One region of the Mesorhizobium sp. ANAO-SY3R2 genome, then DNA from elsewhere that is predicted to be linked to it. Evidence: riboswitches for the same ligand, from Rfam matches in the RefSeq annotation. Region 1 holds a riboswitch; the other holds the start of a gene.

Evidence for each region. Region 1 has a riboswitch for S-adenosylmethionine ahead of ABSY17_RS20055 (O-succinylhomoserine sulfhydrylase). Riboswitches for the same ligand answer to the same signal wherever they lie in the genome.
Region 2: it holds a riboswitch for S-adenosylmethionine, as region 1 does, so the genes downstream of both, metA (homoserine O-succinyltransferase) here and ABSY17_RS20055 (O-succinylhomoserine sulfhydrylase) in region 1, are expected to answer to the same signal.

Annotation. Positions count from the first base shown of each region.
Region 1 is NZ_CP159955.1:3,127,847-3,142,481, reverse strand. It holds gene argF (ornithine carbamoyltransferase) at 1-563, shown strand, start outside; gene ABSY17_RS20065 (Hsp33 family molecular chaperone) at 685-1,677, shown strand; gene apaG (Co2+/Mg2+ efflux protein ApaG) at 1,690-2,082, opposite strand; gene ABSY17_RS20055 (O-succinylhomoserine sulfhydrylase) at 2,212-3,405, opposite strand; SAM riboswitch at 3,449-3,526, opposite strand; gene ABSY17_RS20050 (2'-deoxycytidine 5'-triphosphate deaminase) at 3,777-4,865, shown strand; gene ABSY17_RS20045 (ABC transporter substrate-binding protein) at 4,999-5,778, shown strand; gene ABSY17_RS20040 (hypothetical protein) at 6,032-6,262, shown strand; tRNA gene ABSY17_RS20035 (tRNA-Gly) at 6,329-6,402, opposite strand; gene ABSY17_RS20030 (glycosyltransferase) at 6,536-8,362, opposite strand; gene ABSY17_RS20025 (UDP-glucuronic acid decarboxylase family protein) at 8,473-9,477, shown strand; gene ABSY17_RS20020 (DUF6460 domain-containing protein) at 9,587-9,850, shown strand; gene ABSY17_RS20015 (histone deacetylase) at 9,852-10,748, opposite strand; gene ABSY17_RS20010 (MATE family efflux transporter) at 10,865-12,223, shown strand; gene ABSY17_RS20005 (quinone-dependent dihydroorotate dehydrogenase) at 12,199-13,275, opposite strand; gene ABSY17_RS20000 (DUF952 domain-containing protein) at 13,272-13,622, opposite strand; gene ABSY17_RS19995 (hypothetical protein) at 13,736-14,173, shown strand; gene ABSY17_RS19990 (response regulator transcription factor) at 14,326-14,635, shown strand, end outside.
Region 2 is NZ_CP159955.1:360,041-374,675, forward strand. It holds gene ABSY17_RS06540 (DMT family transporter) at 1-705, shown strand, start outside; gene ABSY17_RS06545 (cupin domain-containing protein) at 702-1,133, opposite strand; gene gloB (hydroxyacylglutathione hydrolase) at 1,136-1,903, opposite strand; gene ABSY17_RS06555 (class I SAM-dependent methyltransferase) at 2,033-2,824, shown strand; gene ABSY17_RS06560 (lipid kinase) at 2,982-3,842, shown strand; gene ABSY17_RS06565 (ABC transporter ATP-binding protein/permease) at 4,063-5,883, shown strand; gene metA (homoserine O-succinyltransferase) at 5,925-6,845, opposite strand; SAM riboswitch at 6,897-6,974, opposite strand; gene hisC (histidinol-phosphate transaminase) at 7,126-8,238, shown strand; gene ABSY17_RS06580 (prephenate/arogenate dehydrogenase family protein) at 8,242-9,177, shown strand; gene ABSY17_RS06585 (DUF2125 domain-containing protein) at 9,353-10,351, opposite strand; gene ABSY17_RS06590 (gamma-glutamylcyclotransferase) at 10,497-11,036, shown strand; gene ABSY17_RS06595 (lysophospholipid acyltransferase family protein) at 11,005-11,796, opposite strand; gene ABSY17_RS06600 (hypothetical protein) at 11,814-11,945, shown strand; gene ABSY17_RS06605 (YdcF family protein) at 11,924-12,637, opposite strand; gene ABSY17_RS06610 (cell division protein FtsX) at 12,721-13,719, opposite strand; gene ftsE (cell division ATP-binding protein FtsE) at 13,712-14,371, opposite strand; gene ABSY17_RS06620 (hypothetical protein) at 14,615-14,635, shown strand, end outside.

The sequences.
Region 1 (14,635 bases):
ATGCCACGATCCCTGTCATCAACGGCCTGACCGACGACACCCACCCCTGCCAGCTGATGGCCGACATCCTGACCTTCGAGGAGCATCGCGGCCCGGTCGCCGGCAAGACCTTCGCCTGGACCGGCGACGGCAACAACGTGCTGCATTCGCTGCTCGAGGCCTCCGCCCGTTTCGGCTTCAACGTCAATATGGCGGTGCCGGAAGGCAGCGAGCCGGAAGCGAAATATGTCGAGTGGGCCCGTGCCAATGGCGGCAAGGTGATGATGACGCGTTCGGCCGAGGAAGCGGTCAGCGGCGTCGACGCCGTTGTCACCGATTGCTGGGTGTCGATGGGCCAGGAGCATCGCGCCCGCGGCCACAACGTCTTCCTGCCCTATCAGGTCAATGCCGATCTGATGAAGCACGCCAAGCCAGACGCGCTGTTCCTGCACTGCCTGCCCGCGCATCGGGGCGAAGAAGTGACCGACGAGGTGATCGACGGGCCGAACTCGGTGGTGTTTGACGAGGCGGAAAACCGGCTCCACGCCCAGAAGGCGGTGCTGGCCTGGAGCCTCGGCGCTTGAATGCCTGATCGACCACCCCTATCTGGGGCGGGATCAAGGCAATTGGCGGCGCGACAGCGCCTGTTTCGCGACCCTCGGTTGGCCGATGCGTCGCGGAACTCATCATATGGGATAAGCTGCAGTGGCTGAGACTGAACGCAAGCTCGGCGAATTTGGATTCGCCGGTGACGACCATGTCGTTCCATTTTCGGTGGAGCCGCTCGACGTGCGCGGCCGAACCGTGCAGCTCGGGCCGTTGCTCGACCAGATCCTCGAAAGACACGACTATCCGGAGCCGGTCGCGCGCCTGCTGGCGGAGGCCTGCGTGGTGACGGTGCTGCTCGGCACGTCGCTGAAATTCGAGGGCAAGTTCATCCTGCAGACCCGCACCGACGGGCCGGTGGACATGCTGGTCGCCGACTTCACGACGCCGCACTCGCTGCGCGCCTATGCCCGCTTCGACGCCGATCGTGTCCAAGCCGCAATCAACTCGGGCATGACCGCACCGGAAGACCTGCTCGGCACCGGCGTGCTGGCGCTCACCGTCGACCAGGGCGAGCATACCCAGCGCTACCAGGGCATCGTAGAGCTCAACGGCATCTCCCTCGAGGAGGCGTCGCGCACCTATTTCCGCCAGTCGGAGCAGATTCCTACCGACCTGCGTCTGTCTGTGGCCAAGCTTGTCCTGCCGGGCGAGGGCGGCAGCCGCGAGTACTGGCGCGCCGGTGGCCTTCTCGCCCAGTTTCTGCCGGACTCGCCCGAGCGCCGGCGCGTGGCTGATATCCATGGCGGTGACGGCGACGAGCGCGACATCGCAGGCCAGCCCGACGACAATGCCTGGCAGGAGCTTCTGGCACTGATGGCGACTATCGAGCCGAGCGAGTTGATCGACCCGACCGTCGGTCCCGAAAGGCTGCTGTACCGCCTGTTCCACGAGCATGGCGTACGCGTCTTCGAAGGCGTGCGTGTTGCCGACCAGTGCTCTTGTTCGGATCACAAGATCAGGGGCATTCTGCAGGGCTTCTCGGCTGAAGAAATCGAGGAAAGCGTCGAAGACGGCCGCATCCGCGTCAATTGCGAGTTCTGCTCGAAGGCCTACGAGTTCGAACCGGCCGAGTTCGTGCCGGCGGAGTAGGGCGCTTGTCGCTCAGTTGAGCCTGTGTCGCGTGCCGGGCAGGTCGAGCGAAAAGGCGGGAATGGCGATGTCGAACGTCTCGCCCGCTTCGTTGCGCATGGTGTAGCGCCCGACCATGATGCCTGAGGACGTCGAGAGCGGGCAGCCGGACGTATATTGATAGCTGTCGCCGGGATTGAGCTCGGGTTGGTCGCCGACCACACCTGGGCCGCGAATTTCCTCGATACGGCCGGTGGCGTCGGTGATGTGCCAGTAGCGCGACAACAGCTGGACGAATTCGTCCGAGTTGTTCTCGATCGTTATGCGATAGCCCCAGACATAGTGGTTTTCCGACGGATCGGACCGATCTTCGAGGTAGAACGGTTCGACTTCGACGGCTATGTTGCGGGTAATCGCGCGATACATATGCTGCGCTCCCATGATGCGCCTGTTAGGGTCCGCCCCTTGCCACGGCGGGTCAACTGCCGTTCGACCTGTTCAGTCGAATGTGATCTGTGGCGCCCTGCAGACAGAGCGCCACGTTCACCGGTGCCGTCAGCGCACCGCCTTCAGCGCGCTCTCGATGTCGTTGAGCAGGTCGTCGGCATCCTCGAGACCGACCGACAGCCTGAGCGTGCCATCGTCGATGCCGAGCTCGGCACGGGCCTCGTCGGACAGGCTCTTGTGCGTGGTGGTCGCCGGATGGGTGATCAGGCTCTTGGCGTCGCCGAGATTGTTCGAGATCAGGATGATGTCGAGCGCGTTCTCGAAGGCGAAGGCCGCCTTCTTGCCGCCCTTGAGGTCGAAGCAGAGCAGCGTAGAGCCGCCCTTCATCTGCTTCTTGATGATGTCGGCCTGCGGATGGTCCGGACGGCCCGGATAGATAAGGCGCGACACTTCCGGCCTGCCGGCAAGGAAATCGGCGATCTTGCCGGCGGTCTCGGTCTGCTGGCGCACGCGCAGCGGCAGCGTCTCCAGCCCCTTGAGCAGCGTCCAGGCGTTGAAGGGCGACAGGCTCGGTCCGGTATGGCGGAAATAGTCGTGCAGGTTTTCGTCGATCCACTTCTTGTCCGACAAGATGACGCCGCCAAGGCAGCGGCCTTGGCCGTCGATATGCTTGGTGGCCGAATAGACGACGACATGCGCGCCGAGCTCCAGCGGCTTCTGCTGCATCGGCGTGGCAAAGACGTTGTCGACGACCAGGCGCGCGCCGATCGAATTGGCGAGTGCGGCCACCGCGGCGATGTCGACCACCTCGAGCGTCGGATTGGTCGGGCTTTCGAGGAAGAACAGCTTGGTGTTGGGCTTTACCGCCTTTTCCCAATTCTCGAACACCGTGCCGTCGACCAGCGTGGCCTCGATGCCGTAGCGCGGCGCCAGCGTCTCGACGACCCAGCGGCACGAGCCGAACAGCGCGCGTGCGGCCACGATATGGTCGCCGGCCTTCAGGCTGCACAGGATCGCGGCGGTGACGGCGGCCATGCCCGAGGCCAGGGCGCGGGCGTCCTCGGCACCTTCCAGTTCGCACATGCGCTTCTCGAACATGTCGACCGTGGGATTGGCGTAGCGCGAATAGATGAAGCCCTGGGTCTCGCCCTTGAAGCGCGCTTCCGCACTTTCGGCCGTTTCGTAGACATAGCCCTGGGTGAGGTAGATTGCCTCGGAGGTTTCGCCGAATTCGGATCGGAGCGTTCCGCCATGGACAAGTGCGGTCTGCGGATTCCAGTTGCGCTGCTTTTCGGAGGTCATGGCCAATTCCAAACACAAAAAAACCGGTCGCGAAAAGTCGCAAACCGGCCCAACTGCGGCCCTTTAGCGACTTGTTTAACGTGGCTGCAAGCCGACCGGCCAAATCACCACGGGATAACGGGTGCTTTAGACCCGTCGCCGCCTTGCGTCAACCGCGGGGTCGACTAAACGTTTTGGGCCACGCGCATGACCCGGAAACGGGTCAGTGCATGACCCCGAAAATCGGAATCGATTTTCGGAAAGGATCATGCACAAATTCAAAGTGCTACAGCGTCCTTTGCGCGTCCAAAAGGACGCGCGGCGCTGTAGGGTATCGAGTTGCAGTGCTTGGCCTGCCTGCTGGCCCGGCGGCGCTGTAGAGGAGTAAGACAATGCGACAGTCGGGCATACTTCCGGATCAGGATATCGCGGCCTTGTTCGCATCGGGCGCGCTTGCGGCACCGCCGCTCGACGCCGACCAGATCCAGCCGGCGAGCCTCGACCTGCGCCTTGGCGCCAAGGCCTATCGCGTGCGCGCCAGTTTCCTGCCCGGTCCGAGTAGCCTTGTCTCGGCAAAGCTCGACAGGCTCAAGCTGCACGAGATCGACCTCGCCGACGGTGCGGTGCTGGAGACGGGCTGCGTCTATATCGTGCCGCTGCTCGAAAGCCTCGCCCTGCCGGCAGACATCTCTGCCTCCGCCAATCCGAAGAGCTCGACCGGCCGCCTCGACATCTTCACCCGCGTCATGACCGACTACGGGCAGGAATTCGACAAGATTCCGGCCGGCTACAATGGTCCGCTCTATCTCGAAGTCAGTCCGCGTACCTTCCCGATCGTCGTGCGCACCGGCTCGCGCCTGTCGCAGATCCGCTTTCGCAAGGGCAATGCGCTGCTGACCGAGGCGGAGCTGAACGCGCTGCATAACTCGGACCGCCTGGTCGCCATCGACCCGCCGAACATTTCGGGTGGCGGCATCGCACTTTCCATCGACCTAGCCGGCACGGTGGGGAGCATCGTCGGCTACCGCGGCAAACACCACACCGGGTTGGTCGATGTCGACAAGCGCTCCGCCCACGAGGTCGTCGACTTCTGGGAGCCGATCTATAACCACGGCGCGGGCGAACTGGTGCTCGACCCGGACGAGTTCTACATCCTCGTCAGCCGTGAGGCGGTGCACGTGCCGCCGCTCTACGCTGCCGAGATGACGCCGTTCGATCCGCTCGTCGGCGAGTTCCGCGTTCACTACGCCGGCTTCTTCGACCCGGGTTTCGGCCACTCCAGTGCAGGCGGCACCGGTAGCCGCGCCGTGCTTGAGGTGCGCAGCCATGAAGTACCCTTCATCCTGGAGCACGGCCAGGTCGTCGGGCGGCTCGTCTACGAGCACATGCTTTCGCGTCCGCGCGCGCTCTACGGCACCGACCTCGGTTCGAACTACCAGGCCCAGGGACTGAAGCTGTCCAAGCATTTCCGCATGGGCTGACCCCAGGACCGAGCGTCGATTGCTGAATGTCGGTTGGTCCTAGCCCTTAGTCTGCTTGTCCATTTGCGGCCGCTGTGGTTGGCTGTCGTGGGGGAACACTCGCGAAAAGAGTAACCCGACAACGGAGACGACAATGCAGATTTCCAGAAAATTCGCATGCTCGGCTGCACTCGCAGCACTTCTGTTCGCAATGGGGGGCGCTTCGGCGCAGCAGGCAGCAAAGCTCAAGATCGGTACCGAGGGCGCCTATCCGCCCTTCAACAGCCTCACATCCGACGGCAAGCTGGTCGGATTCGACATCGACATCGCCAACGCGCTCTGCGCCGAGATGAAGGTGGAATGTGAGTTCATCACCCAGGACTGGGACGGCATCATCCCGGCGCTGCAGGGTGGCAAGTTCGACGCCATCGTCGCCTCGATGACGATCACCGACGAACGCAAGCAGCAGGTTGACTTCACCAACAGGTACTACACCACCCCGCTTGCGCTGGTGGCGCTGAAGGACAGCGAACTGACTTCGCCCGAGCCCGACGCACTCAAGGGCAAGACCGTCGGTGCGCAGGCCTCCACCACCCAGGCGATCTATGCCGAAGACAAATATGCCAAGGCCGGTGCCGACGTGAAGCTCTACCCGACGCAGGACGAGGCCATGGCCGATCTCACCAACGGTCGCCTGGACGCCGTGGTTTCGGACAAGTTCGTGCTGGTCGACTGGATGAAGACCACGGGCAACGACTGCTGCAAGATGATCGGCGATCTCAAGGGTACCGAGTCCCTGACCGGCATCGCCGTGCGCAAGGGTGATCCGCTACGCGAGAAGCTGAACGCGGCCATCGACGGGATCGTCAAGGACGGCACCTACGCCAAGATCAACGCCAAATATTTCGACTTCGACATCTACGGCAAGGATTGATCGTCCACGATCGGGCCGGGCGTTGACGGCGCCCGGCCATTCGTCGCAGCAGTCAAGTGCGGATGGCGGCAGGTCCTTCGATCATCTTGTGCCGGCGTCCAACGTGTGCCGACATATACTCCGATATCGTCGAGTGCGGATCAGCGCGCGCGGGCATCGATGCGTTTCGTGATCGATACTCAAGATGTGATTGCAGTCTACTGGCGACCTTGTTCGATCTGGCACATTATTCGAGCGACTGGAGGTAGCCATCATGCGTTACGTTCTTATCGCAGCAGCATTCGGTCTTTCAGCGCCCCTGTCCGGTTGCACGTCGGACAACATGGATTATGTCGGGGCTTTCCAGCCGGGATACTACAACGCCTACGGTTTGCCGTTGAACTTCAACGGGTACCAATCGTACCGATCCGGTAGCTACAGCAGCGGCTATCGCATCCATCAAGGCCAGGGTTTCCATGGCGGCGAACTGCGCAGGCTCCGTTAGGCAACCAGCAGTATCTTCAGAAAACAAAAATCCGGGCGGCGGTGACGTCCGGATTTTTGTTGAAAGTGGAGCGGGTAGCGGGAATCGAACCCGCGCGTTCAGCTTGGGAAGCTGACAGGCTACCATTACATCATACCCGCGCGGCCTTTGGTTAGCATCAGCTATGCTTCTCGGCAATTGGAAACAGCGGACAGGCTGTGCGCAAAGCTTCGTTTCTCTTGGCGGCGGGAGATCATTGGTTCGAGAAGGGTAGGACGGAGTTCCGCCCGTGCACTACCGCCCATTTTTGAACCGTACCTCCGCCCGGCGGAACCATGATGCGCTGATTGCGAGATAGGCACGTCGGCCCAAGTGCCCGTCCAGGCCGGCCTTCATGATCTGCAGCGCCTGCCTTGCCGCAAACTTCCTTGCGATCTCCTTGCAGAACACGCGGGGGCCGAATGCCCGGGCCAGCCCCTGAGCATGCTTGCGAAAGAGCTCGAGGGTTCTGTCATCCTTGTAGAACGCCGGGAGGCGCCTTGGATTCACGCGGGTCGCATGATCGACGACGTCCCAATAGATTTCGGCCGTCGCCCAGGAAAGGCTGCTGGCGTTTGCCAGAAGGGCATCGATGTCGCGATACCACCAGTCTTTCTCCTTCAGCGCGCGATCCTCCTTTCCGCCCCTCACATAGGGCAGCGTCTCGCGCGACGAGAAGTGGTTGGCACCGTGCTGTCGATAGCCCGAGAGAGGGATGGATATCAGTGCGCTGCCGGCCAGTGCATGACACATGGTGTTGAAGTAGCCATCGGCTCCCCGCATTTGCGGCGTGCTGCCATCGTAAAATCGGACAAGCCGCACGACTGATGCACGGTACATGTTGGCGGTCCCGGGTGCCCAGCACCATCCTTTCAGCGATCGTGGTACCGTCGCTGTGTTGGCTGCGAGGCGCTCATATTGGTCGTCGGTGACCGTGGGGAGCCGCAGCACGCTGTCCTGAGGCTGCAATCCCGACGTCAGGTCACGGCGTTTGACGTCGAAACTCGCGCTGGCGGACGTCAGGATGTTGCCGCTGGCATCCATTTCGGCAACGTTCGATGATGTGAAAGCGACTGGCTGAGGCAGGGCCATGTGCGCCTGCATATGCGTCGATGCATAGTTTTCAAACAGCACATCGTCGGCGTCGATAAAGGCGACGAAACCACCCTTGACCTTGTCGAGCGACCAGGACGCGGCACCAAGCTGCCCCAGGTTCTCAGGTAGAGTTTCGACAGTGAAGCGGCTGTCGCCTGCAACGTGACGTGCGATGACATCGGCACTGTCATCAGTCGAGCCGTTGTTGATCACCAGGCACTCGAAATGCGCATAGTCCTGGCGGCGGATGGAGTCGATGGTCGCCCCGACATAGCGCTCATAGTTCCAGCAGATCACCACGAAGCTGACCAGCGGTGGCGCAACCATGCCGTTGGCAAGGTCCCTGATGGTCAGTCCGCCAATCGTGAAGTCCGACGATGTTGCCGGCAGGATCTTCCGCTTCCGGAGGATGACCTGATTGTCGAGGTGCAGGAGTTCGAATTCCCCGGCCCGCTCCTGGAGAAAGGCGTCGATCCCCTCTTTCGGTCTTTCCACGGTCGTATCGCCGAGTTCCCATCCGTAGCCGTCGAGGATCATCACGCCGCCGTTGGCAAGGAGGCTCCAGCCAATCTCGGCATTGGCGAAGGCCGAGGCGGCCCGGTGGTCGGCGTCGACACAAATCACGTCGAAACGGCGGCCCTGCCGCCGCAACCCGGACAGCGCCTCGATCGAATGGGCCTTCAATTTCTCAACCCGGTCGGAGAAGGGGCGTGTGTTTTCGTCGAAGCGGGCTTCGGCTTCCGACATGTCCGTCCGGAAACGCGAGCTCGCCTCCAGATGCTCGGCGTTTCCCCCAAAGGTGTCGATGCAAGTGACATGCGCTTGCTGCCAGAACTGCAGGAAGAACAGCGTCGAACGCCGCTCGACGGCACCGATTCCCAGCACCTTCAGCGCTTCATGCCTGCCTTGGCCCAGAAGCTGCTCCCAAAGCGGAATGTGCGGCGAGGTCCAGTCCAGCGCAAGTGTCTTGCCCGCGAGATAATTCATGAATCACAACTCAGTGGAGGCTTGATCATGACTCTGTAAAACCTGTAGATGCAAGCGCCCGCGCATGACACTGAACGTCTTCGTTGGAAGAAAATGGCTGGGGGAGCGGAATGTCTCGTGAGCGGCGGGTATTGGTAACCGGGGGGGCTGGGTTTCTTGGCTCGCATTTGTGCGAAAAACTGCTCGGCCAGGGAGCTCATGTCATCTGCGTCGACAATTTCTGCACGGGCGCGACCGCAAATATCGCTCACCTCGACGGCAAGACGCGCTTCCAACTGATCGAACACGACGTTTGCCTTCCGCTCGATGTCGAGGTCGACGAGATCTACAATCTCGCCTGTCCCGCTTCGCCGATCCACTATCAGCGCGATCCGGTGCGCACGACCAGGACCAGCGTGCTGGGTGCGCTCAACACGCTCGACCTCGCCATGCGCTATGGTGCGAAAATTCTCCAGGCCTCGACATCGGAGGTTTATGGCGATCCGACTGTTCATCCGCAGGGCGAGGACTATTGTGGCAACGTCAATCCGATCGGGCCGCGTGCGTGTTACGACGAAGGCAAGCGCTGCGCCGAAACGCTGTTTTTCGACTACCGGCGCCAGTACGGCCTCGAGATCAAGGTAGCGCGGATCTTTAACACCTATGGCCCGCGCATGCGGCCTGATGACGGGCGCGTCGTGTCGAATTTCATCGTGCAGGCGCTCGCCGGCCAGCCGGTCTCGCTTTTCGGCGACGGCACCCAAACTCGATCGTTCTGCTATGTCGACGATCTGGTGGACGGGCTGGTGATGCTGATGGCCACGCCGGATGCGGTTACCGGGCCGGTCAACCTCGGCAATCCCTCGGAACATTCGATGATCGACCTGGCCAACAAGGTGCTGACGATGACCGGCAGCACTTCGCCGATGGCGTTCATGCCGCTGCCGGTGGACGATCCTAGGCAAAGAAGGCCGGATATTTCGCTCGCCAAGGCATTGGGCTGGCAGCCGCGCACAACGTTGCGACAAGGGCTTGGGCGCACGATCGGCCATTTCGAGGATCAGTTGCGGCGCATCGAGCCCGCAAAAGTGGATGCTCGACGTGGCGAACATGCAGAGCTCGACGCTATTTATTGATGCGAGGCGGCGGGACGTACCCCTGATATCACGCGGTGGGGACGCCGCATCTTGAAGCGCGGGCCGCAATGGCGATATTCATCGCGTGGCGATTCGCAGGAGATTGAGCTTGTCCGGACTTGCGCGTTTTCTCGGCGACACCCCGCTCAGGGTGTTCATAAAGCTCTTGGTGATCTCCTTCCTCGTCGGCATCGTCATGAGCGCCTTCGGCTGGTCGCCGCTCGACGTGTTCTATCGCATTCACGACTTTGTCCTCGACATCTGGCACATGGGCTTCCGCGCCATCGACCGCTTCCTGAGCTACCTGCTTCTGGGCGCTGCGATCGTCGTGCCAGCCTTCATTATCCTCAGGCTGCTCAGCTACCGGAAATAGGTCAGGCGAAGGCGGCCGCCGTTTCGAACAGGATCGCGTGGCGCGCGGCAAGCGCAGGAGCGTCGTTCGAATAGCCGCCGCCGATGACGCCGCACAGCGGTATGTTTGCCGCGCGAAAATGCTCGATCACCATTCGGTCGCGCCGGCGCAGGCCCTCGTCGCTGAGTGAAAGCCGGCCCAACCGGTCCTCGCGGTGCGGATCGACGCCGGCATTGTAGAACACGATGTCCCAGTCCCTGAGGCGCGACAGGCCGGTCAGCGTGCTGGCCAGTGTCTCGAGATAGGCGTCGTCTTCCGTGCCGTCCGGTAGGCCGATGTCGAGGCCGGAGGCTTCCTTGCGCATTGGATAGTTCTTTTCGGCATGCATCGAGAAGGTGAAGACGGCGGGATTGCCTCCGAGGATGTCGGCCGTGCCGTCGCCCTGATGCACGTCGAGATCGACGACGAGGACATTGGCGACGAGCCCTTCGGCAAGCAGCGCATGGGATGCCACGGCAACGTCGTTGAAGGTGCAGAAGCCCGCACCGTGACTGCGCCGGGCGTGATGACTACCGCCGGCGGCGTTGCAGGCGATGCCATGGCTTAGCGCCAGCCGTGCGGCAAGCAGCGTGCCGCCGGCGGCAAGCTGGGCACGGCGCGACACCCGCTGGTCGACAGGAAAGCCGATCTCGCGCTCGATGCCGGGCGGCACCGCGCAGGCAAGGACCTGTTCGACATAGTCGGCGTCGTGGGCCAGGCGTAGAAGATCCGGCGAAATCGAATCGGGCCGGCTGAGCCCACCCGTCAGGCCCAAAGCGTCGAGCTGCTCCATGAGATGCCGGTACTTGGTCATCGGAAAGCGGTGGCTAGGCGCGAAGCCCGCATCGTAGTCGGGGTGGCTGACGATCTGAAGCGGCATGGACGGACGCTGAACCACCTGATGGGTTTCGCTTGGACATTGAGCTTAATCGGTTGCGCCCGGCGGCGAAACAGGTCCATCTGCCGGCTGGCAGAAAACCTCGGGAGAAGCCGGAATTGGACGACGCCTTACAGGCCAGGCGCAGCATCGCCTTCGACGTCACCAACCGGTCGATCCTGGCGATCGCCGTGCCGATGACGCTTGCCTATCTGACGACGCCGCTGATCGGCCTCGTCGGCACGGCGGTGGTCGGGCAGTTCGGCGACGCTGCCCTGCTGGGCGGCCTGGCGGCGGGGGCGGTCGCCTTCGACGTGGTCTTCACCAGTTTCAATTTCCTGCGCGCCGGCACGACGGCGCTCGTCGCGCAGGCCTTCGGTCGTGGCGACACAGCGGAGGAACAGGCGGTGTTCTGGCGGGCGGCGATCATCGCCATCGTCGCGGGCATCATTCTTGCGCTCACCGCACCGCTGACCTCGCTGGCCGGCCAGTGGTTCATGTCGGCCGAGCCGCGCGTCAACGCGACGCTCGACGCCTATGTGCGCATCCGCATGCTGGGCGCGCCGCTCGCGCTGATGAACTATGCCATCCTGGGTTATGTGCTCGGGCGGGGTGAGGGCGGCTTCGGCCTGCTGCTGCAGCTGGCCCTCAACGGCGTCAACATCGTGCTTTCGATCCTGCTTGGGCTGCATTTCGGCTGGGGTGTGGAAGGTGTGGCTTGGGCGGCGGTTGCCGGCGAGGCCGCCGGCACGCTGGTCGGCCTTGCGGTCCTGCTGAAGCGCTTTTCGCGCGGACCGCTGATATCGCGGGCCCGTATCCTTGATGGGCAGGCGTTCCGGCGCCTGTTCGTGCTCAACCGCGACATCATGATCCGCTCGTTTGCGCTGCTGGCCGCCTTTGCGCTGTTCACGCGGCAGGGCGCCCAGTTCGGCACGGTGACCCTTGCAGCCAACGCCGTGCTGCTGAACCTTTTCCTCGTCGCCAGTTTCTTCCTCGACGGCTTTGCCACAGCAGCTGAACAACTGGCCGGCCGCGCCGTGGGTGCGCGCTATGAGCCGGCCTTTCGCCGGGCCGTATATCTCTGCTCGGTCTGGGGTTTCGCAATGGCGGGCACCATGACCGCAGTGTTTCTCGTCTTCGGAGCCGATCTGGTGGCCGTGATCTCAAGCGCGGAGGATGTGCGCGCGACAGCCGTGGCGTTCCTGCCATGGGCGGCGTTTACCGCGTTGAGCGGCGTGCTCGCCTTCCAGATGGACGGCGTCTTCATCGGTGCGGCCTGGTCGCGCGACATGCGCAACATGATGCTGCTGTCGCTGGCCATCTTCGTCACGGCGCTGCTGGTGCTGACGGCCGCCTTCGGTAATCATGGCCTGTGGGCGGCGCTGCACCTGTTCCTGATCGCGCGTGGACTGCTGCTGCTGTCAGTGCTGGGCCCACGCGCCCGTAGTACCTTTCAGAGCGGCCTGGCCGCCCACTGATCGAGGCGGGTGTCGCGCAGCTCCGAAATGCTCTTGAGCCCCTCGCGGCCGGCAAAATCGGCCATGCCGCGCACAATGCGCGCCGGCAGCGACGGGCCGGCATAGATCATGCCGGTGTAAAGCTGCACGAGGTCGGCGCCGGCACGGATCTTTTCGAGCGCGGTTTCGGTCGAATCGACGCCGCCGACGCCGATGATGGCGCGCTGCGGTCCGAGCAGCTTGCGCATGCGGGCGAGCACTGCCGTCGACCGCTGAAACAGAGGCTTGCCCGACAAGCCGCCGGTCTCGCCTGTGTGCGTAGGACTGCGCAGCGCGGGCCGCGTGATGGTGGTGTTGGAGACGATGACGCCGTCAATGCCCTTTTCGGTGACCTCGCCGGCGATGTCCTCGAGTTCGGCCTCGTGCAGGTCGGGCGCGATCTTGAGGAAGATGGGAACCGGCTGGCCAGCCTCGGCGCGGGCGATCATGACGGCAACCAACAGTTCGGCAAGCTGCTCGCGCGCCTGCATATTGCGCAGGCCCGGCGTGTTGGGCGAGGAGATGTTGACGGTGAGATACGACGCATAGCGGGCGAGCCGCTTCACGCCCTTTACGTAGTCGGTGATGCGATTGGTGCTGTCCTTGTTGGCGCCGATGTTGACGCCGACGATGCCCGGCCGGCCGAAGCGCGCGGCAAGGCGCTTCTCGCAGGCGTCATGGCCCTCGTTGTTGAAGCCGAGCCGGTTGATGACGGCGTCGTCCTCGACCAGTCGGAAGATGCGCGGCTTGGGGTTGCCCGCCTGCGGCAGCGGCGTCACCGTACCAATCTCGGCAAAACCGAAGCCGAGGCTGAGCAATGCGTCAGGCACCTCGGCATTCTTGTCGTAGCCGGCCGCCATGCCGAGCGGGTTGGGGAAGTCGAGACCGGCGACCTTGACGTTCAGGCGCGCGTCGCGCGGCGCACGGCCGCCGACCGGCAGGCCGCAGCGCAGCGCCTTGATCGACATGCCATGGGCTGCCTCGGCATCGAAGCTGAAGAGCAGGTGGCGGCCAAGACGATCGAGTGCGCTCATTCGGATTCCATTTCCGGAAAGTCATGTGTGCCGTCGCTCTTGAGCGGCAGCGGGCGAGCCCAGATCGCGGCGCTGGTTTCGAGCGGGGCATAGAGATGCGGGAACAGCGCGCCGCCGCGCGAGACCTCATATTTCAGCGCCGGCCCGAGTCTGTCGCCGTCGATCGCCACCAGCAGCAGATTGTCCTGGCCGGCGAAGTGTTTCGCCGCCGTCTCGACGACCTGGCTAGCGGTGGAGAAATGGATGAAGCCGTCGGCGAGGTCGACCGGCGCGCCGAGAAAAATGCCGCTGCGCTCGGCATCGCGCCACATCGGCTCGGGGCAGATCTTGTAGATGGTTTTCGTCATAGGCGCGCTATAGGCTGAAAGCACGATACGGGAAAGGGCGGCACGGCTTGCGCCACCGCAATTTGGGCCCATTGCGGCGCGACAATTGCGCCGCCCGTCAATGGAGAGGTTTTATGCGCCGCACTGCCATCTTGCTCGTTCCGCTGCTCGTCGGCCTTGGTGCAGGCGCCTCGCATGCCGCCGAAACCCAGCGCTACCAGATGGAAAAGACCGACAAGGGCTATGTGCGCATGGACACGCAGACCGGCGAGATGTCGATCTGCGAGGAGCGCGACGGCCAACTCGTCTGCAAGCTTGCCGCCGACGAGCGCACAGCACTCCAGGATGAGATCGGTCGCCTGCAGGACGAGGTCAAGGCGATCGAGCAGCGCATCGATAAGCTCGAGAACTCGCTCTCCGCGAGGGGCGAATCGACATTGCCCTCCGAGGAGGAGTTCCAGAAGACCATGGGCTACATGGAGCGCTTCTTCCGTAGCTTCATGGGCATGATCAAGGACTTCGAGAAGGAGGAAAAGGCGCCGCAGCCCGCGCCGGACCCCAACAAGACCTGAGCGGCAAAAGTGCAAAATTGGTTCGACAATGCGCGTGAATTTCCGCTTTGGGGCGAGTTTTCCGTTTAACTGCTTGAAAAGACGCCACCGGGTCGCATAATCGCGCCGACGGTCCAAGACTCATACAACTGTCTGGACCTCGGGAGGGATATTTGTCGGCAGGCCACAAGTTCGTCATCGCGGACGATCATCCGCTTTTCCGCGGAGCCCTCAAGCAGGCGATTGCCGGTTTGGCCGATGTGTCGAGCGTGCTCGAGGCTGGCGACTTCGAAAGCGTGAAGGCGATCGTCGCAGCCAACGAGGACATCGACATCGTTCTGCTCGATCTTTCGATGCCAGGCGCCAGCGGGCTTTCCGGGCTGATTTCGCTGCGCGGCATCCATGCCACCGTGCCGGTGGTGATCATTTCGGCGCATGACGATCCTGAAACCATCCGCCGCGCGTTGGAGCTTGGCGCCTCCG
Region 2 (14,635 bases), 1.6 Mb from region 1:
GTCTGGGTCATCGGCATCGCCGGCCTGTTTGGCTATCATTTCTTTTACTTCACCGCACTGCGCAACGCGCCGGCCGTCGAGGCCAGCCTGATCGCCTATCTCTGGCCGCTGTTCATCGTGCTCGGATCGGCGCTGATGCCGGGCGAACGGCTGCGCTGGAACCACATTGCGGGTGCGCTGATGGGGCTCGCCGGCACGTTCCTGATCGTCACCAAGGGCGGGGGGCTTGCCTTCGACGCCCGCTACAGCTTCGGCTATGCCATGGCCTTCGTCTGCGCCTTCCTGTGGTCGGGCTATTCGCTTTTGTCGCGGCGCTTCCCATCGGTGCCGACGTCAATCGTCACCTGGTTCTGCCTGGCGACTTCGATTCTCTCCCTTGTCTGCCACCTGGCGCTTGAGGAGACGATCCTGCCGGCCAATTCTGGCCAGTGGCTCGCCGTGCTCGGCCTCGGCCTGATGCCGGTGGGTGCGGCCTTCTATGCCTGGGACATCGGCGTCAAGCGCGGCAACATCCAGGTGCTGGGGGCGGCGAGCTATGCCGCGCCGCTACTGTCGACATTGGTACTCATCGCGGCCGGTTTCGCCGAGCCGTCCTTGCGCATCCTTGCCGCCTGCGTGCTCATCACCGGTGGCGCGGTGCTTGCGGCCAAGTCGCTGATCTTCGCCAAGCGTTCATCGCCCGCGACCAACGGGGCAGGAGCCTAACCCGGCTCCCAGCCGGGCACCGCCAATTCGAACTGCGAGAATTCAAAGCCGGGCGACACCGTGCAGCCGACCAGCGTCCAGTCGCCCAGGCTGCGCGCGGTCTGCCACCAGCCAGCCGGTACGACCACCTGCGGCCGCTCGCCGGCGGCGAGGTCGATGCCGAGCAGTTGCGAGACGATGCCGCCGCCCGGTTCATGTAATTTGAGTTCGATCGGCGCGCCGGCATGGAAATGCCAGATCTCGGCAGCGTCCCTGACGCGGTGCCAGGCCGAGACATCGCCATGCTCGAGCAGGAAGTAGATCGCCGTCGAATGGCCACGCTCGCCAAAGGCGCCGCCTTCGGGGTTGTCGCGGAAGGTCTCGGCATACCATCCCCCCTCGGGGTGGCGAATCATGCCAAGCGTAGCGATGATTTCCGCGGCCAGCATGTTCAGAAATTGTCCTTGCGCCTGCGAATCTCGGCGAAGACCTCGACATCGGATGCTTTTTCCATGCCGAGATGCTTCCTGATGGCCGGATCGGCCCAGCGCAGGAACGGGTTGGTGGCTAGCTCCTCGCCAATCGTCGTCGGCAGCGTCGGCTTGCCCTCGGCGCGCAGGGCCTCGACCTTTGCTGCACGTGCCTGCAAGGCAGCGTTGTCCGGATCGACGGTCAGCGCGAAACGGGCGTTGGAGAGCGTGTATTCGTGACCGCAATAGATCGCCGTGTCGGCGGGCAGGGCGGCAAGCTTCTTCAGCGATTCGAACATCACCGGCGCCGGGCGCTCGAACAGTCGCCCGCAGCCCATGGCAAACAGCGTATCTGCGGTGAAGGCCGCCTTGGCCTTCGGCAGATGGTAGCAGACATGGCCGGCGGTATGGCCGGGGGTGGAGATCACTTCGATGCGTTCCTCGCCAAAGGGAATGACCGAGCCTTCCTCGACGGTGTCGTCGATGCCGGGAATCTTGTCTCGCTCGGCCTCCGGGCCGATGATGCGCAGCTTGTAGCGTCGTTTGAGCGCCAGATTGGCCTCGACATGGTCGCCATGGTGGTGCGTGATCAGGAGCATCGATGGCGTCCAGCCGCTATGGGTGATCGCATCGATGATCGGCGCCTCCTCGGGCGCATCGATGATCGCGGTCTCGCCGCTGTCGCGGTCGTGCAGCAGCGCGCCGAAATTGTCGGTGCGGCACATGAAAAGCTTGATCTCGACAGGCATCGCAAAATCTCCGTTCCCTGAAAGACGATAGGGCGGGCACGCCCCCCTGTCACGCCATTTGGGTCACGCTGGTAGGGGATGTGCGCATGGTCGTTGAAGTCTCTGCCGGCGAGCGCTACCGTTCGAGCCATGAATTCCGATATCGTCGACCTTCGCTCCTTCTACTCGACACCGCTGGGGCGTCTCGCCGAGCACTCCATTGCCATGGCGCTGTCGTCCGTGTGGGGCAGCGTGCCCAACGAACGGCTGGTTGGCCTGGGTTACACCCTGCCGTGGCTGGACCGTTTCGGTGTCGATGCCGAGAGAGTCTTTGCCTTCATGCCGGCTACTCAGGGTGCCGTTGCCTGGCCGAGCGAGGGGCCGTCCTCCACTGCTTTGGTGTTCGACGAGGAACTGCCGCTGGTCGATTCTTCCATCGACCGGATGCTGCTCGTCCACTCGCTCGAACATGCCGAAAACCCGCGCGAGACGCTGAAGGAGATCTGGCGCGTGCTTTCGCCCGCCGGGCGCATCGTCATCGTCGTGCCCAACCGGCGCGGCGTCTGGGCGCGGTTCGAGCACACGCCCTTCGGCACTGGCCGGCCATTTTCGAGCGGTCAGCTCAACGAGCTGCTGCGCGAGGCCAATTTCACCGTGGCGTCTTGGTCGGATGCCCTGCATTTCCCGCCGTCGCGGCGCAAATGGATGATGCGTTTCGACCATCTGTTCGAACGCGCCGGCCGCCGGTTCTGGCCGATCTTCTCCGGCGTGATCGTGGTCGAGGCACAGAAGCGCGTCTATCAGGGTGTTCCGGTGACACAGCGCGCCTCGCGTCGCGTCTTCGTACCTGTCCTGTCGCCGTCTGGCGCAACGCGCGGTTTCCCGGCGCTGCGCCGGTCTCCTGACGATATGGGCGAGACAGGGACGCCTTCGACGCCATGATCCTGCCCGGGGCCTTCAAATGCCCTCTTTCAATTCCTAAATGGGCTAGGCGGAGGCCGACCCGCCGGCAACGGCGACAATCTTGGGAATCATCCAGCTGACCGACGTCATCATCCACGAAAGGCGCACCGCGCAGCGGTCGAAGGACAAGCGCGCGATGCTGATCGTCAATCCGCGCGCGCGCCGCGGTACCGGCTCGATCGTCGCTGCCAGGCGGGTGCTGGAAGATGCCGGCCTTGTCATCGAGGAAATGGCAACCAGCAAGGACGAAAACGCCTCCGAGCTGATTGCGCGCCATGCTGACCATTTCGATATGGCAATCGTCGGCGGCGGCGACGGCACGCTCAACAATGCTGCCGCTGGCCTTGCCTATTCCGGCTTGACCCTTGGCGTGCTGCCACTGGGTACGGCCAACGACTTTGCCCGCACGATGGGCATCCCGGCCGATCCTGTGCAGGCGGCTGAGATCATCGCCGCTGGCCACCAGAAGACCGTCGACCTCGGCGAGGTCAACGGCCACCTCTTCTTCAACGTTGCCAGCATCGGTTTCAGCGCGGAACTGGCGGCAGAACTGACGGAGCACGCCAAGAAACGCTGGGGCACACTGGGCTATGCCATCGTTGCCGCGCGTCTGCTGATGCGCTCGCGCCTGTTCACCGCCCATGTCGACCACGACGGCACCACCGAGGAGATCCACACCATGCAGGTGTCGGTCGGCAATGGTCGCCACTATGGCGGCGGCATGACGGTGGAGGAAACGGCCACCGCCGATGATGGCTGGCTCGATCTCTACAGCCTCGAGGTTGACCACTGGTGGCGCCTGCTCAGGCTGTTGCCCAGCTTGAGACGGGGCACGCAGGGGCAGTGGGATGACGTCCGCGCCTTCAAGACCACGGAGGTGACGATCCGCACCAAGCGGCCACGGCCGGTCAACACCGATGGCGAACTGGTCACCTGGACACCGGCGCATTTCCGCATCCGGCCGAAGTCGGTGCGCGTGTTCGCACCGAAAGGCTGATCGCGCCACCCCGTGCGGGGCCCCGTTCACGACCTTGTTTGGGTTCCCTGCGATACGTGGCAGTTCGATGGTGGCACAATGTTCCCCCACTCGGGCAAAGTGGGAGTGCATGAAGCGGAAAACCGGTATCGATTTTCGACAGTGAACATGCGCAGATTGAGAGCCCCGGATGCCGTGAGAATGGCAGGAGGCCCAGCCACCCGGCCAGAGGAACGCATTCATGCGCAGCCAATCGTACAAGCAGAGCAATCGTGAACCGATGGCGTCCGACTTCGACGGCGGCGGTTTCGCTGGCCACCTGAAGATGGCGCAGCAGGCGCTGGCTACGTCTCCGGTGCGAAACATGTTGATCTGGCTTGGTATTTCGGTCTTCGCCGTTATCGTCGCCACGGCCCTGGGTCAGGTCTTGCTCAATCGCTGGAACAAGCCGTTCTTTGATGCGCTGGCGCGGCGTGACCTTCCCGAATTCCTGCACCAGCTGATGGTTTTTGCCGCCATTGCCAGCGGCCTGCTGGTGCTCAATGTTTCCCAGCAGTGGCTCAACCAGATGATCAGGCTCAAGCTGCGCGAGGGTCTGACACTCGACCTGATCAATGAGTGGCTGCGCCCGGGCCGTGCCTTCCGGCTGGCCAACGCAGGCGACGTAGGCGTCAATCCCGACCAGCGCATGCAGCAGGATGCCGGCCATCTCGCCGATCTCACCACCGACCTCGGCATTGGTCTGCTTCAAGCGTCGATCCTGCTTGCCTCCTTTGTCGGGGTGCTGTGGGGCCTTTCGGCCGGCTTCGTCTTCCACATCGGCGGTCATACATTCAGCATTCCCGGCTACATGGTCTGGGCGGTGATCCTCTATGCGGGTTCGGGGTCGTTGCTGAGTTGGCTCGTCGGGCGTCCGTTGATTGTACAAAACGCCGAACGCTATGCGCGCGAGGCCGAACTGCGCTTCTCGATGGTGCGCATCAACCAGAACATCGACGCGATCTCTTTGTCGCGCGGCGAAGCCGATGAAAAGCGCAGGCTCGAAACGGATCTCGCCGGTGTGTTGAATGCGCTGCGCCGGATCTTTGCCACGCAGATCAACCTTGGCTGGGTGACGAGCGGCTATGGCTGGCTCACCGTGGTAGCGCCCATCCTGGTGGCATCACCTGTCTATTTTGCCGGTGACATCAGCTTCGGCGGGCTGATGATGGCCGTCGGTGCCTTCAATCAGGTTCACGCCTCGCTGCGCTGGTTCATTGACAATGTCGGAGCGATTGCCGACTGGCGGGCGACCTTGATGCGGGTGACGGTCATCCGCAGCGTTCTGGTTTCGGCCGATGTGCTGCACCGGAAGGAGGGGCGCATCGAAGTCGCTGAAAGCCCCGATGGCAGCCTGGCCTTCGATCGGCTCGAGCTTGTCTCGCCGAGTGGCTGTACCAGGCTTTCGGAGGCGCAAATCCGGGTCAAGCCGGGCGAACGCGTGCTGATCGTCGGCGAGCCGGGCGCCGGCAAGACCTTGCTCTTCCGCGCGCTGGCGGGGCTGTGGCCCTGGGGGCGCGGCCGCATCGAGATTCCGGCCGGCAAGGAGATCGTCTTCCTGCCACGGCAGTCCTACGTGCCGCCCGGTACATTGCGCGAAGCGCTGGCCTATCCCACCGGCGATCGGCCGTTCAGCGACGCGGACTTTGCTGCGGCACTGCGCGCCGTGGGGCTTGAACGGCTGGTGTCGGCGCTCGACGGCACCGTGTCCTGGGCCGACGAACTCAGCAGCGATGATCTGTTGCTGGTGGCATTTGCCCGCCTCAGGCTGCACCGACCCGACTGGGTGATCATCGACGAGGCGTTCGACACGCTGGACAGTTCAGCGCACGGGATGGTTCGGGCGATGTTCGAGAGCGAACTGGCCAAGACGGGCGTCATCTACTTCAGCCCGGCGCGGCGTGATGGCGTGCTGTTCGACCGCACGGTGCAGCTTACCAAGGACAAGCGCGGGCCAACGCTCAGGCCTCCGCGCATCAAGGATCTGGCCAAGGCGCCCGGGGCGCACGACATGGCGACCTGAACCCGGCGGGTCTCAGGCGCCGTGCGAGCCTCGATCGGCTACTACTTCTTGCCGATGTTCTCCAGGTCGTAAGCCGTGGTCTGGTAGACCTGATTGATCCAGTTGCCGAAAAGCAGGTGTGCGTGCGAGCGCCAGCGGTTGAGCGGCCGGCGTTGCGGATCATCGTCAGGGTAGTATTCGTGGGGCACCGCAATCGGCACGCCGGCAGCCACATCGCGGTCGTACTCTTCCTTCAGCGAGGTCGAGTCGTATTCAATGTGGTTGAACATGTAGAGCCGGTTGCCGGCCTGCTCCGCGAGCAGGCTGGGGCCGGTTTCCTCCGATTCCATCAGCAGTTCCAGGCCGGACCCCTCCGGGATGTCGGCGGCGCGAACCTCGGTCCAGCGTGACACCGGGATGGCGAAGTCGTCCGAGAAGCCGGCGAGATAGGGGGACGCTGGCGCGTTGTTGTTGTGGCGGAATACGCCGAACGCCTTTTGATCGAGGGTGTGCTTGGGTACGCGATGGAAATGCCATGCGGCCGCCATCGCCCCCCAGCAGATGAAGAACGGCGAATGGACGTTGGTCGTCGTCCAGTCGAAGATCTGCTTGAGCTCGTCCCAATAGGTCACGTCTTCGAAGGGCAGCAGTTCCACCGGCGCACCAGTGATGATGAAGCCGTCGAATTTGCGGTCCTTTACCTCATCCCAGGTCTGGTAGAAGGAGATCAGATGGTCTTCGGACGTGTTCTTGGCCTTGTGCGTACCGATACGCACCAATGTCAGTTCCACCTGCAGCGGGCTGGCGCCGATCAGGCGAGCGATCTGGGTCTCTGTCCGCACCTTGTTGGGCATGAGGTTGAGCAGGCCGATCTGCAGCGGGCGGATATCCTGACGCAGGGCGGTCTGCTCGTCCATGACGGAGACGCCTTCTTTGACCAGCACTTCGCGGGCGGGAAGCTGATCGGGGATCTTGATCGGCACTGTGCGAACTCCAAAAACTAAAAAACCGGCATTGCAGTCGCAAAGCCGGTTTACGGATCGCAAACGGCCCTTTAGCGACTTGTTTAACGTGGCTGCAAGCCGACCGGCCAAATCACCACGGGTCTATGCCTAGCTCATACGCCTGGCAGCGGATTGCGTCAACAGCGACCCAAATACCCGGCCAGAGGGCCCGAATTTCGGGTTTTTCTCGACATTGCACGCCCTGGGCGGTATTCCCGCAGCGGCCTCCATTCCGAGGCGCCAATCCAGGATTTTCGACATGACCAAGGCACCTGAGCAGATTCGTCCCGAACCCCGCGCCGGCATCATGGACATCGCCGCCTATGTCCCCGGCAAGAGCGCAGCCCCTGCAGGCGTCGCCAAGGTCCATAAGCTGTCGTCGAACGAGAATCCGCTGGGCGCCTCGCCCCATGCCATCGAGGCGGTGAAGAAGCTTGCCGAGAAGATGGAGTATTATCCCGACGGGTCGGCGTTACGCCTGAGACAGGCGATTGCGGCGACCCATGGGCTCAACCCGGCCAATATCCTGTGCTTCAACGGTTCCGACGAGGTTCTAGGGCTGCTTTCGCAGAGCTACCTGTCGCCGGGCGACGAGGCCGTCTACACCGAGCACGGCTTCATGGTCTACAAGATCTACATCCAGGCTGCCGGTGCGACACCGGTCGTGGCCAAGGAGACCGCCGAGAAGGCCGATGTCGACAACATCATCGCCGCGCTGACGCCGAAGACCAAGATCGTCTTCCTCGCCAACCCCAACAACCCGACCGGCACCTATCTGCCGTTCGAGGAGGTGCGCCGGCTTCATGCGGCGCTGCCCAAGAACGTTCTTCTGGTGCTCGATGCGGCCTATGCCGAATATGTCCGCCGCAACGACTACGAGTCGGGTGTCGAACTGGTCGCGGCCAATGCGAACGTGGTGATGACCCGGACCTTCTCCAAGATCCACGGTCTTGGCGGCATGCGCATCGGCTGGGTCTACGCGCCGGCGCACGTCATCGAGGTGCTCGACCGCATGCGCGGCCCCTTCAACGTCAACGCGGCCGCCATCGAGGCCGGCGTCGCGGCGATGGAGGACCGCGCCCATGTCGAACGCACCGTGACGCATAATGCGCAGTGGGCGGAATGGCTGGTCAAGGAGTTCGAGGCGCTTGGCCTGCGTGTCACGCCGAGTGTCGGCAACTTCCTGCTCGTCCACTTCCCCGAAGATGGCAAACACACTGCTGCCGCAGCTGACGATTACCTTTCGGCGCGTGGTTATATCCTGCGCAGGGTGGCCGGCTACGGCTTCCCCAATGCGCTGCGCATGACCATCGGCACCGAAGAGGCCAATCGCGGCGTCGCCGCCGCTCTCACAGAATTCCTGAAAAGTTGAACCATGTCTGAACCGCTTTTTGACAAGATCGCCCTGATCGGCATCGGCCTGATCGGCTCATCGATCGCGCGGGTCATCCGCCGCGAGGGGCTGGCTCGCCACATCGCCATTTCGACGCGCAGCGCAGCCACGCTCGCCCGCGCCGAGGAACTTGGCCTCGGCGATAGCTACTCCACCGACGCCAAGGTTGCGGTGAAGGACGCCGACCTGGTCATCGTCTCGGTGCCGGTCGGCTCGTCTGGCGCGGTCGCCGAAGAGATAGCGTCGGCGCTCAAGCCTGGCGCCATCCTGACCGATGTCGGCTCGACCAAGGCCTCCGTCATTGCCCAGATGGCGCCGCATGTGCCCGAAGGCATCCACTTCATCCCCGGCCACCCGCTCGCGGGCACCGAAAAGTCGGGCCCCGACGCGGGCTTCGCCGATCTGTTCGAAAACCGCTGGTGCATCTTCACGCCGCTGCCGGGCACCGATCCGGCCGCGCTCGAGAAGTTGTCGGAGTTCTGGCGCCGCTGCGGCTCCAACATCGACACGATGGATCCGGAGCATCACGACATGACGCTCGCCATCGTTTCGCACCTGCCGCACATCATCGCCTACAACATCGTCGGCACCGCCGACGATCTAGAGGCGGTGACCAAGTCGGAAGTCATTAAATATTCGGCTTCCGGCTTCCGCGACTTCACCCGTCTCGCCGCCTCGGACCCGACCATGTGGCGCGACGTGTGTCTGCACAACAAGGACGCGATCCTCGAAATGCTGGCGCGCTTCTCCGAAGACCTCGCTTCACTGCAGCGGGCGATCCGCTGGGGCGACGGCGACAAGCTGTTCGAGATGTTCACACGCACCCGCGCCATCAGGCGCTCGATCATCGATGCGGGCCAGGAAGTCGATGCGCCGAACTTCGGTCGCCAGGCCGTCGAGCATCCGGTGAAAAGCTAGCGAGCAGGGAATAGCGAATAGGGAGTAGGGAGTAGGAAATAATGGCTTGTGTCCGCAGCTTAGGCTGGCATAGCCGCTATTCGCTATTCGCTATTCGCTATTCGCTATTCGCTATTCGCTATTCGCTATTCGCTATTCGCTATTCGCTATTCGCTATTCGCTATTCGCTATTCGCTCATCTTACCGCCGGCACCATGCCGAGCGGGATGAAGCCAAGCGTGGCCCGGCCCTTGACGATGCGCAGCGGCAGGCTAGGGGCGTTGCCGAGAATGGCGAGGCCAGACATGGCCGTCTCGATCTGCCTGCGCTGCTCTGGCATGGCTTCAGACAGGATCCGCGACAGTTCGCGCGGGTTCTGGACCGTCACCCTGAGATTGGCGTCCATCAGCCCGTCCTGGTCAATTGACCATGGGCCGCTGAGGGCAGCACCCGTGTTGCCGCCGGTCGTGAGCGTCAGCGAACGGATCGTGCCCGACTGGCCGCGCAGGCTGCGCTCTCCGCCTTTGACCACGCTCACGCCGTCCTTCAGCGATGCATCGGCGCTGCCGTCGAGCGGCGGCAACTTGCGGCCGCCAAGCGCCTGCTGGTCGATGACGAGCCCGGTGAAGGTGCCGGCGACGTCGATGTCCTGGCCGTTCGGGCGGAGATGCAATTGCGTCTCCTCGGCGGTGAAGAGGGGAACCGGCGAACGGTCGCTGAAGGAGGCTTCGCCGGTCAGCTTGCGGGTTTCCGCCGAAATCCGCTCGGGCAGCGGATTGGCGAGGCGCGCGCTGGCATGCAGGAGGTCCCAGTTGAACCGGATAGGCGGCAGATCCGGTGCCGTGACGGTGAGCGGCCCGTCGAGTTCGAGCACTGTGCGCATCGGCTGGTAGACTTGGGCCGCAGTGCGCAGGTTGCCGGCGCTGGCCGAAATGCGCATGTTGGAATTCTCATATTCCACCCGGTCGCAGAACAGGCCGATGCGGAAGGGGAAGCCGCGCACTGTCGGGTTGACGCAATCGGCCGCAACGCCGTTCTGGTTCAGCTTCGCGATCCTCTGCTGGACCTCCTGCTCGGCCCGACCGGCAAACCAGAACCAGCCGGCGCTGTAGCCACCGAACAGCAATACGATGAACAGCGCCAGCCACAGGAAGCGGCGGCGGGAGTAGGGTTGTGGCGCTTGGCTCGACGTCATGCTCAGACTCCCTTTACAGCGCCGTGTGTCAGATTTGACATGCTCGTTGGCGGCACCACGCATCATACTTCCGGAAAAACGATTCCGCTCTTCGGGCCGATGTTGTAACGCCAAAGACCCGCAAACCACCAACAGGCTTGGCGATATGGGCGATTTTTGGGTTTTTGGCTATGGCTCATTGATGTGGCGACCCGGCTTTGCCCATGTCGAGACGCGCCGCGCGCGGCTGATGGGCTTTCGCCGTTCGCTCTGCATCCGCTCCTGGGTCCATCGCGGTACCGAGCAGCGGCCCGGGCTGGTGCTCGGCCTCGACCGCGGCGGCTCCTGCGTCGGCCTCGCCTTCCGCGTTCCCGGCGACCTGCGCGACGAGGTCTTGGCCTATCTGCGCGAGCGCGAACTGGTCACGAACGTCTATCTCGAGCGGGCGCTGCGGATCAGGCTCGATGATGGCAATGTCGCCGAGGCGATCTGCTACATCGCCGACCGCAACCACCGCCAATATGCCGGCAATCTCGATGCCGCTCACGCAGCCGAGATCGTTTCAGGTGCAGCCGGCCAATCGGGCCGCAACGAGGACTATGTCGCCAGCACCGTCGAGCATTTGCGGGCGCTGGGTATCCGCGACCACTGGCTGGAGGAGGTGAGGCGGCTGGTCAGCTCGTCGGCTCTACGCCCAGTTCCCTGAGCCGCTTCACCGCCGTGGGGGGCATCGGCGGCGGGTTTTCGGACCGTGCGACCTCGATCAGGAATTCGTCGCAGGCTGCCTCGGTCTCGGCCACCAGGCGCTTCATGAACTCTTCCTTGTCGAGCCCGGCCGGGATCGGCTTGAGGAAGCGCGCCTTGATCGTGCCGGGATGGCGCAGGAACTTGCGGCGCGGCCAGTACAGGCCGGCGACATGGGCGACCGGCACCACCGGCAGGTTGAGCGCCGAATAGAGCTCGGCGATGCCCCATTTGTAGGCCGGCTCGTCGCCGGGCGCGCGGCGCGTGCCTTCCGGGTAGATGATCAGCTGGCGGTCGTTCTGCATTTCCTTGCGCGTCGCCACCACCACCGCCTTCAGCGCCACCGAGCGCTTGCCGCGATTGACCGGGATCATCTTCATCTTGGCGATGTACCAGCCAAAGACCGGGATCCACATCAGCTCGCGCTTGAGGATGTACAGCGGGTCGCGCAGGTAGGGGAAGAAGGCGATCGCATCCCAGAACGACTGGTGCTTCGGCGCCAGGATGAACGAACCTTCCGGCAGGTTCTCCATGCCGCTGATTTCGCTTTTCGTGCCGGCGATCTTTTCCTGAAGCCACAGGCTCGAGCGCGCCCAGAATTTCGGCACGAACCAGGCCCGGTGGCGCGGAGACAGGAAGTAATAGGGCGTCCAGAAGATCATCTGCACGACTAGGCTGACATAGAAGACGAAGTTGAACGTCAGCGACCGGATATAGAGCATCGTTTGTGGGGTGCCTGATGATGGAAGTTGCCGTTGGTTACACCAAGCGAGCGAAAAAGGAAAACGCCATGGCGAGCGACGCCCATTCGGATGTGTGCCGCGCTGTTGCGCTGCTTGGAGGCAAGCCTTACTCGGCTGCCTGCGCCTGAACCACCAGGTCGCCATCCGCTGTCGGCTTGACCGGCACGATGCCACGGGCAAGCGCCAGAAGATATTTGTTGTACTCGATGAACAGTACCCGCAGAGCCTTCGGCTTCGTCAGCCAGCCGCCATCGTCAAGCTTGGAATTGACGACCGGATAGGGCTCCAGGCTGGCGTGGCGCAACAGCCGCCCCATTTCCAGCAGGCTGCGCGGCATGTGATAGTTGTTGGTGACCAGGATTACGCGCTCATAGTCGTGGCTCTCGACCCATTTGGCGCTTTCTTCGGCGTTGCCGATCGTGTCGAGCGCGGCGCGGTCGATGTCGACACAGCAATCGAACAGTGTCGTGTCGCCCCGAGTGGCGAGCTGAAGCTGGCGTCGCGTTGCGGAGGGGTGGACGCCGCTGATCAGCAGGCGCTTGCCCTTGCCGGCCTTGAGCAGGTTGAGCGCTGCGTCGAGCCGCGACTGGCCCCCGGTCAGCACGATGATCGCGTCGGCCCTGGAGGGATTGGCGGGTGTGCTCAGGCCGCTGACATGCACCGCAAAGAGCGCGAACCCGCCGGCGAACACGAAGGCCGATATGAAAAGCACAAACAAAGTGCGGCGCAAGAAAACAAGTCTCCGGCGCGAGCGATGCCCGGCTGGGTAGTATCTTGGATCAGAAACCGTCCCCGATGCGGCGAGCGCGTTTTGTCCCATCACATCACTATGGTTAGGCATGAATTACGGCTTTTGCATTGCCGGATTATGCATATTAGATGACGTTTGGATACCATCCTTGATCAGATCCCGTCCGGTTGATGCGGATCGAGGTCATCGAGATAGGCGACAACGGTGAAATGCGAGGTCGCAGCCGTCAGCGCGCCGATCACCAGCACGATGATGGCAACGCCGAGATAGCCGCTTGCACCGATCGCGAAATTGCCGAAAAGCGCGGTCGCCTGGTCGGCCTGGGGCGTGGCAAGGTTGCGCGACGACCACCATGAAAAGGCGATGAAGACGATCACCGCGGCCAAACCGCCGGCGGCCGCGCCTTTCATTCCCGTCAGCAGGAAGTGGCGGCGGAATTCGCGGGCGATGAAGCGCGCTTCGGCGCCGACATAGTGCAGGACCTCGATGATATGGCCGTTGCCGGCCATCGCACCGCGTGTGGCGAAAATCACCGAAAGCACGGTCGCCGCCAGTATCAGCACCAGAACGCCCATGCCGATGGTGACGGTGGTGTGGGCCATTGCCACCAGCCGGTCGACCCAGGTGCGGTGGTCGTCGAGGCTCGCTGTCGGCACCTTGGGTGTGATGGCGGCGCGCATCGCCTCGAAATCGGGCGGACTGTTCTCGTCGATGGTGACGATCACCAGTCTCGGCACCGGCAGCTCATCGATGTTCAGGCCCGCACCCAGCCACGGCTCGAGCAGGCGGGTGGTGGCCTCGCGGTCTACGATCTTGGTACCGCGCACGCCAGCAAACTCGCTGGCGATGCGCGAGGCCGTCGCCAGTGCCGCCTCCATGTCGAGGCCATCGGCCGGCTTGACCTGGATCGTTGCCTCACGCGAGATCTGGTTCTCCCAGACCGAGGCGGTGTCGCGCACCAGCGTGACCGCGCCGAGCGTCAGGCAGGACAGGAAGGTCATGATCGCGATGACCAGCACCAGCGCCCGCCCGGCGACGTTCTGCGGCGGCACGATCGGCGTGACCTTGCGCCGCGCGCGCGGTGCCTGCTCCATGGCGGCATCGTCGAAACCGTCGTCGGGGGTGTGGCTGTCGGCAGGTTCGTCAGTCATAGATGTCGAGCCTCCCGCCCGCCAGGATCATGCGCCGGGCGTCGACCTGGTCCATCAGGGCAAGGTCGTGGGTGGCGATGACGACAGCGGTGCCAAGCCGGTTGAGCTCGATGAACAAGCGCAGCAGGCGGCGCGCCAGCGGTGGGTCGACATTGCCGGTCGGCTCGTCCGCGAGCAGGATCTCGGGCTGTTCGATCAGCGCGCGGGCAATTGCGGCGCGCTGTTTTTCGCCGCCTGATAGCACCGGTGGCAGCACATGCATGCGTTCGCCCAGGCCGACCCATTTGAGCAGTTCGATCACGTCGGTGCGGTAGCTCGCCTCCTCGCGCCCGCGCACGCGCAAGGGCAGCGCCACGTTCTCGTAGGTGGTCATGTGGTCGAGCAGGCGGAAGTCCTGGAACACGACACCGATCCGCCGCCGCAGCATTGGCAGTTCTGCGCGGGAGATGCGCGAGCGGTCCTTGCCGAAGACGCTGATCAGCCCGCGGGTCGGCTTGAGCGAGAGGAACAGCAGGCGAAGAAGGGTGGTCTTGCCGGCGCCCGACGGCCCGGTCAGAAACTGGAACGAACGCTCGGGGATCTGGAAGGAGATGTCACGCAGGATCTCCGGTCCCATTCCGTATCTGAGGCCGACATTTTCGAAACGGATCACGTGCTGCAGACCTTGGGTTTCAGATCCTGGAGATTTACCCGGACCCGGGTCGCCCGTCTCTACGAAACGACCATGGGTCCGCATGGTTAACAGTCAGTTAAGCTGCCAGCCAAATCCAGGCACAGAAACGCCCTACAGCATCGGTCCGAAAATCGGAATCGATTTTCGGAAAGCGCAGGCCCCGGTGGCGAAGCATTAACCATTTCCGTTTACCCCCTGTCGGCAAAATGTCTAAGGGGTCCGATGGCTGACGCTCGGAAAGCA